DNA from 3 places in the Rhizobium sp. 22-785-1 genome. Region 2 is predicted to be linked to each of the others. Evidence: riboswitches for the same ligand, from Rfam matches in the RefSeq annotation. Region 2 holds a riboswitch; each other region holds the start of a gene.

Region 1 (2,262 bases), on a different contig from region 2:
CAACGATCATGGCATTTCGCCGGATGGGTCGCTTTACGCGATTTCGGACAAGGTCGAGTTCGGGAAGAGCGCGATCTATCTTCTTCCGTCATCAGGTGGCGCGCCGACATTGATGACGCCGAACCTGCCCTCCTACTGGCATGGCTGGGCGCCGGATGGCAAAAGCTTCGCTTACTGCGGGATCAGAGATCAGATTTTCGATATTTATTCCATGGACATAGAAACCCGCAACGAGACGCGCCTGACCCATGGAGAGGGGCGAAACGACGGGCCGGATTATTCGCCGGACGGTCATTGGATATACTTCAACTCCAGCCGCACGGGACAAATGCAGATCTGGCGCGTAAGAGCAGATGGATCAGCCGTCGAGCGGATCACGAACAGCCCATATGGCGACTGGTTCCCCCATCCGTCTCCAAAGGGAGACAAGGTCGTCTTCATTTCCTATGACGGCGACGTCTTCGACCATCCGCGTGATCTCGATGTTCGCGTGCGACTGATGGATCCCGATGGTGGCAATGTCGAAACGCTCTTTGATCTTTTTGGCGGGCAGGGGACGATGAACTCTCCCAACTGGTCACCAGCTGGTGATGAGTTTGCCTATGTGCGATATTTCCCAGCCGAATAAATCTGCGGCGCTTGCCTTGGCGCCAACAATTGGACATACGGTTTTCGTCAGGTGCCTGCTTGAGCGGGAGAATCGGGAATGCGGTGCAAGACCGCAACGTGCCCAACGCTGTGAGGCGGATGACCGTCGCCATATGCCACTGAGCAATCTCGGGAAGGCGGCAACGGTCAGAAGAAGCCAAGTCAGAAGACCGGCCTGACACGATGGACCAGTCCGCGCGGACGGCGGCAGGTTGTGAGGAAGGAGGTGTGTGACGCGGCGCAATCTGCGTCCTCACGCGGTACTTCCTGCATTGTTGGGGATTGACGATGCGACCTGATGACACCCGGCGCGGCCTGAGGCCAGCTTTTGAATTTGCCGAAGACGACAAGGCTGCGGTCTACCGCGCTATCGAGACTCGCCGCGATGTCCGCAATGAGTTTTTATCCGATCCGCTACCGTATGAACTGATCGGAAAGCTGCTTGCTGCAGCCCACGCCGCGCCTTCGGTCGGCTTTATGCAGCCGTGGAATTTTACCCTCGTCACGAATGGTGAGATCAAACAGGCCGTGTGGCAGGCCTTCAGCCGTGCCAATGAGGAAGCGGCACAGATGTTTGCAGATGAAAAACAGTCGCTTTATCGCAGTCTGAAGCTGGAAGGAATCAGGAAGGCGCCGCTCTCCATCTGCGTCACCTGCGATCCGACAAGAGGTGGCGATGTGGTGCTGGGGCGCACCCACAATCCTCATATGGATGTTTATTCCACGGTCTGCGCAGTCCAGAACCTCTGGCTGGCAGCACGTGCCGAGGGCGTCGGCGTTGGCTGGGTCAGCATCTTTCATGACGATGATATCCGAGAGATACTGGATATCCCGCATCACATTCAAATCGTGGCGTGGCTTTGCCTGGGATATGTTTCTGAACTCTACGCGGAGCCAGAGCTTGCAGTGAAGGGATGGCGCCAACGCCTGCCGTTAGACCAATTGGTATTCAAGAACCGGTGGGGCGAAAAATAGGTAGCAACTTTGCCGCGTGAGCTGCTTCTCAATAGTTGAAAAAAGGTACTTGCCTGTCCTGCTGGCCGATGGCTTACTTTCTCTTTGTTTCGAGAGGGGATTTACCGATGCCGATTGAAAACTGGCTGGCCTTCGTGGCCGCATCCGCCGTCATGCTCGCCATTCCAGGGCCCACGATCCTCCTAGTCATTTCCTATGCGCTCGGACACGGCCGAAAGGCAAGCAGCGCCACGGTTGCTGGCGTAGCCCTTGGCGACTTCACCGCCATGACGGCCTCAATGCTGGGCCTCGGTGCGCTGCTGGCAACGTCTGCCGCGCTCTTCACGATCTTGAAGTGGGTGGGTGCTGCCTATCTGATCTATCTCGGTATCAAACTCTGGCGAGCGCCCGTTGGAGCTTCGTCTGACGGGGAGGGAAATGTGACAGGGCGTGAGCGTCCGATAAAAATATTTCTCCATACCTATATCGTGACGGCGCTGAACCCGAAGAGCATCATCTTTTTCGTCGCCTTCCTGCCGCAGTTCCTCGTGCCGAACCTTCCGTTCTGGCCGCAGGTGCTTATTTTCGAAGTTACTTTTCTTGTGCTTGCGACTTGCAACGCGGCTCTTTATGGGTTGCTGGCGAGTGCAGCGCGCAACA
Region 2 (2,262 bases):
GCCAGCATCTGTTCGATCTTCTCGCGGTTGAGGCCCTTTTCACCGATCACGACGAGCGCCGAACGGCGTACTTCGCCTGCGGCCCAGGGGCGGTCGAAATAGTGATTGACGCGCGCGCCGACGGCCTGAACCTGAAGGCGCATGGGCTTGGACGAGACTTCGACGAAACCCTTGATGCGCAGAACGTTCTCAGACGCCGCGGTCTGGGCGATACGTTCTGCCAAGGCCTCCGGATCGGACACCGCACCGAGTTCGACCACGAAGCTGTCGAATTCGTCGTGATCGTGGTCCTCTTCCTCATCATGATGGGTATGGCGGTTTTCGATATCGTTTTCGACTGCCAGCCCAAGCCCGATCAGCACGGCAGGATCGATCTGGCCGTGGGAAGCAACGACGATCTTGGCGGCCTTTGGCAGATGCTCGCCGATATGCGCCTTGGCACGCTCCAGACCTTCGGCATCGAGAAGATCGGCCTTGGTCAGCACGATCAGGTCGGCGCAGGCGATCTGATCTTCGAAGACTTCCTCGACCGGATCGTCATGGTCGAGCGCTTCGTCATTGGCGCGCTGGGCGGCGAGCGCGTCCATGTCATGCGACACCATGCCTTCGGCAAGTGCCGCACCATCGGCAACGGCAACGACCGCGTCGACGGTGACGCGACTCTTGATCGCCGGCCATTGGAAGGCCTGGACCAGTGGCTTGGGCAGCGCAAGACCGGAGGTCTCGATCAGGATATGCTCGACCCGCGGCTGGCGGCTCAAGATCTCCTCGATGGCCGGCTGAAAATCATCCGCGACTGTGCAGCAGATGCAGCCATTGGCAAGCTCGACAATGTTTTCTTCCGGGCAGCTTTCGATGCCGCAGCCCTTGAGGATGTCCCCATCGATGCCGACATCGCCGAACTCATTGACGATAATCGCCAGACGCTTGCCATCGAGCTTTTCCAGAAGGCCGCGCAGCAGCGTGGTTTTGCCGGCGCCCAGAAAGCCGGTGACGATGGTGCAGGGAACGCGCTCTAGCGTGGTCATGATGTCTCCTCGAGGAAATTCAAAGGGGGGATGCGCGCGACCATGCCGCGCTTCAAGCTGTCCGGACGCCCGCGCCAAGGCATCAGGCCGTCGGTGGAACTTTCAAGCAGGCGCGCGCCGGTGATCAGATCATCGGCATGATCGGGCGTCAGCCCGCCGAAGACGTAAGACCAGCCATCGGCACTGCGCATCGCGGCACTGGCACCACGCTTGCAATTGGCAAGGCAGTTGACGCTGCGTACCTCGATATCGGCTTCCGCACCAAGCGCGATCGCAGCCTCTGCCAGCAGCGCGCCGAGGCGCGGCTCGGCATTCGGTTCTGCCTCACTACGGCAACTGCGGCAGACATAGACAACAAGACCGGAAGCTTTCTGCTTTTCGGTCGATCCTTCCGTCCGAGACGATGTCGCTGTAATATCCAAACCGAGCCCGCTTCCGCCGTTAAAACATGCAAGGGGTGCGGTGCCGAAGACGGAATGCGAGACAGCGCAAACCGATATTCGGCGCAACCGACTGACCGGAGCACCCCGCCCGGCAGACGTTTTTTTCTGAAACGGCAGGTCTCCTGGCTTGCGGCTTGAATAGGCGCCCTTGCACCGCCTTCCCGGATCGAAATCCAGTGGCTTTACGGTGCGGGCTTGCCGCTTACAGTTGCGGGGGCAGCCACGGATTGACCCGAGAAGCGGGCGGAACCGTGTTCCCTCTTAGCTTTTCCCGTTGCCGGAAAAAGACCGTCAGTGCCTTACCTTTACGGGCAAGCTGGCTTGCGGTCAATGCGCGGATTCTTGAGCGATGCTCTCGGTGCCATTGCCGAGAAGGGCGTTTTGACTATAGTCGCCGCTTCCAAAACAGGCTCGGAAGGACGTGGACATCATGACACGCGAGATCAGCGACAGTGACGCCGCCCGCCACCGCGAGAAGATGGTGAACCGCAAGAGCGTGCAGGATGCGGAAGTAGCCGAGAAGACCATCGAGAAGGGTCTATTGATGGTCAATACCGGCCCCGGCAAGGGCAAGTCCACCGCAGCCTTCGGCCTTGCGCTGCGCATGCTCGGCACGGGCCGACGCGTTGGTATCGTCCAGTTCATCAAGGGCGCGTGGTCGACCGGTGAACAGCAGGCGCTGACGCTTTTTGGTGACCGGGTGGAATGGCGCACCATGGGCGAGGGTTTCACGTGGGACACTCAGGACCTGAAACGCGATATCGCCGCGGCAACCAAGGCCTGGGAGGAGG
Region 3 (2,262 bases), on a different contig from region 2:
AGTCCCGCCCAAGGCTCAGGATGAGAAAGGCAGCGAGCAGGGGCTGAACCGCAATGACGGCGCGCCCTACGCGGTCTTGATGGGTCCATTCTTGAGCCCGATCGGTATACCCTGTCAGGCTCCGCCATGGGGCTACGTCGCCGGTGCGGATCTCAGAACCGGCAAGATCGCCTACAAGCACAAGAACGGCACCGTCTACGACATGACGCCGCTGCCGCTTCCATTCAAGGTCGGCGTGCCGGGTATCGGCGGCCCGATGATCACCAAGGGCGGCGTAGCTTTCCTCGGTGCGGCCGTCGACAATTATCTGCGTGCCTATGATCTAACCAGCGGCAAGCAGCTTTGGGAGGCACGGCTGCCGGCAGGTGGGCAAGCTACGCCCATGACCTACGCTCTTGAGGACGGCAAGCAATATGTCGTCATGGTTGCCGGCGGTCATGGGTCGGTTGGTACCAAGCCCGGCGACTATGTCATCGCCTATACGCTGCCATAAACAGCGACATTTACTTGAAGCGCTTCGATGGCCGGAAACCCGTTTCCGGCCATTTTGTATTTCCAGTGAACAAAATCCCATCGCACTAAAACGTAATAATATTACATACATTCGCTTGACGGATATCTGGAAATAGTTCTATCTGCCTGCGACGGTTCCAAGCGAGAGATTGCGAGGAATAATAGGGAACGCGGTGCGGAGATGTCTCCAATGCCGTGGCTGCCCCCGCAACTGTAAGCGGATTGTCGAGCACTCGTGGCGCATTCACCTGCGTCAGGCCACTGCGATCTCATCGTGGGAAGGCAGGCAAGACGATCATCCGTGAGCCAGGAGACCTGCCGTCGTCTGTTCATTCCAAAGTCACGGGCGGGGATGCCCTGGAGAGGAAACGCCATGATTGTTATCTGCGCCAAACAGCGCTTACATCCGTCTGTCTATTTCCCGGTTTCCGATCGTCCCACGGCTGTGGTTGGCGAATGAGTGTTTCACTCAATAACGGCGTTTGCGTGTGGGCAGCGTCAACGATTTCGGGGACCATCGGACCATGACACTTCATTTCACAGGCGCATTTCTTGGCGCAGTTCTTGCCGCTGTATCTCTTTTGCCGAATGCAACGGAGGCTGCGGAAACCAGCTATCCACTGACGTTGAAAAATTGCGGCAGGGACGTCACCTTCACCCATGCTCCCAAGCGCACGGTGTCTTTAGGGCAGAGTTCGACGGAGATACTCTATCGTCTGGGACTGGCAGACAAGGTTGTCGGCACTGCCGTCTGGGTTGGCCCGGTGATCAAGGGCTATGAGGAGGCAAATGACAAGGTGGAGCGTCTGGCCGATAACGATCCGAGTTTCGAAAGCGTTCTTGGCAAGAAGCCCGATCTCGTTACCGCGCAGTTCCAATGGCATGTCGGCCCCGAGGGCGTTGTCGGCAAACCCGAACAGTTCGAAGAACTGGGCATTCCGGTCTACGTCTCGCCTGCAGATTGCACGGGCAAGGATAATGCTGGCGGCGGAGATGGCGTCAGGCACTCGGTCTTCACCATGGAGCAGATCTACCAGGAAATCGGAGAGCTTTCGCAGATCTTCAACGTTAAGGATCGCGGCGACGCACTGATTGCCGAGCTGAAAAACCGCGAAGAGACCGCGCGCAAGAAGATCGTTTCCACCAACGGAAAGGTATCTGCTGTATTCTGGTTCTCCAGCGCCGAAGGCGATATCGATCCCTACGTCGCGGGCAAGAACGGTGCGCCTGGCTATATCATGTCGGCGCTTGGCATCAGAAATGTCATCGAGAGCCAGGAAGAATGGCCAACTGTTGGCTGGGAGACCATTGCCAAGTCCAATCCGACCATCATCGTTGCCGCGAGCATGGACCGCCGCCGCTACCCGGCAGACGACATTGCCGTAAAAGAGAAGTTCCTGAAGCAAGATCCTGTCACGAGCCTCATGCCGTCCGTGAAGGATAACCGTATCGTCGTCATGGACGCTCAGGCGATGAACCCGACGATCCGCACGATCGAAGGGATTGAGGTGCTGGCTGACCAGATCGGTCAACTCGGCTTGGCGAAGTAAACGGATGCCCGGTCCCTTGCTGTATGTCCGCGCTGCCATCATTGCAGCTGCGTGTCTTCTGGTGGCGCTGTGGCTCGGAGCCTCAATCGGCGAAACCTCCATGCCGATGGAGGTTGTCGCCAAGGCGGTGGCCAATCGTATTTGGCACGCTGGCTATCCATTGGATGCGATCGATGAAGGGATCATCTGGAACTATCGC

Evidence for each region. Region 2 has a riboswitch for cobalamin ahead of ACQZ5M_RS12860 (DUF1636 domain-containing protein). Riboswitches for the same ligand answer to the same signal wherever they lie in the genome.
Region 1: another riboswitch for cobalamin. It lies ahead of bluB (5,6-dimethylbenzimidazole synthase); the one in region 2 lies ahead of ACQZ5M_RS12860 (DUF1636 domain-containing protein).
Region 3: another riboswitch for cobalamin. It lies ahead of ACQZ5M_RS19160 (ABC transporter substrate-binding protein); the one in region 2 lies ahead of ACQZ5M_RS12860 (DUF1636 domain-containing protein).

The regions. Positions count from the first base shown of each region.
Region 1 covers NZ_JBNWDI010000007.1:232,228-234,489, forward strand. Annotated here, with positions in the region: gene ACQZ5M_RS15915 (TolB family protein) at 1-628, shown strand, start outside; cobalamin riboswitch at 661-841, shown strand; gene bluB (5,6-dimethylbenzimidazole synthase) at 937-1,623, shown strand; gene ACQZ5M_RS15925 (LysE family translocator) at 1,731-2,262, shown strand, end outside.
Region 2 covers NZ_JBNWDI010000005.1:286,155-288,416, forward strand. Annotated here, with positions in the region: gene cobW (cobalamin biosynthesis protein CobW) at 1-1,031, opposite strand, end outside; gene ACQZ5M_RS12860 (DUF1636 domain-containing protein) at 1,025-1,450, opposite strand; cobalamin riboswitch at 1,567-1,779, opposite strand; gene cobO (cob(I)yrinic acid a,c-diamide adenosyltransferase) at 1,902-2,262, shown strand, end outside.
Region 3 covers NZ_JBNWDI010000011.1:32,433-34,694, reverse strand. Annotated here, with positions in the region: gene ACQZ5M_RS19165 (glucose/quinate/shikimate family membrane-bound PQQ-dependent dehydrogenase) at 1-493, shown strand, start outside; cobalamin riboswitch at 629-850, shown strand; gene ACQZ5M_RS19160 (ABC transporter substrate-binding protein) at 1,038-2,063, shown strand; gene ACQZ5M_RS19155 (FecCD family ABC transporter permease) at 2,068-2,262, shown strand, end outside.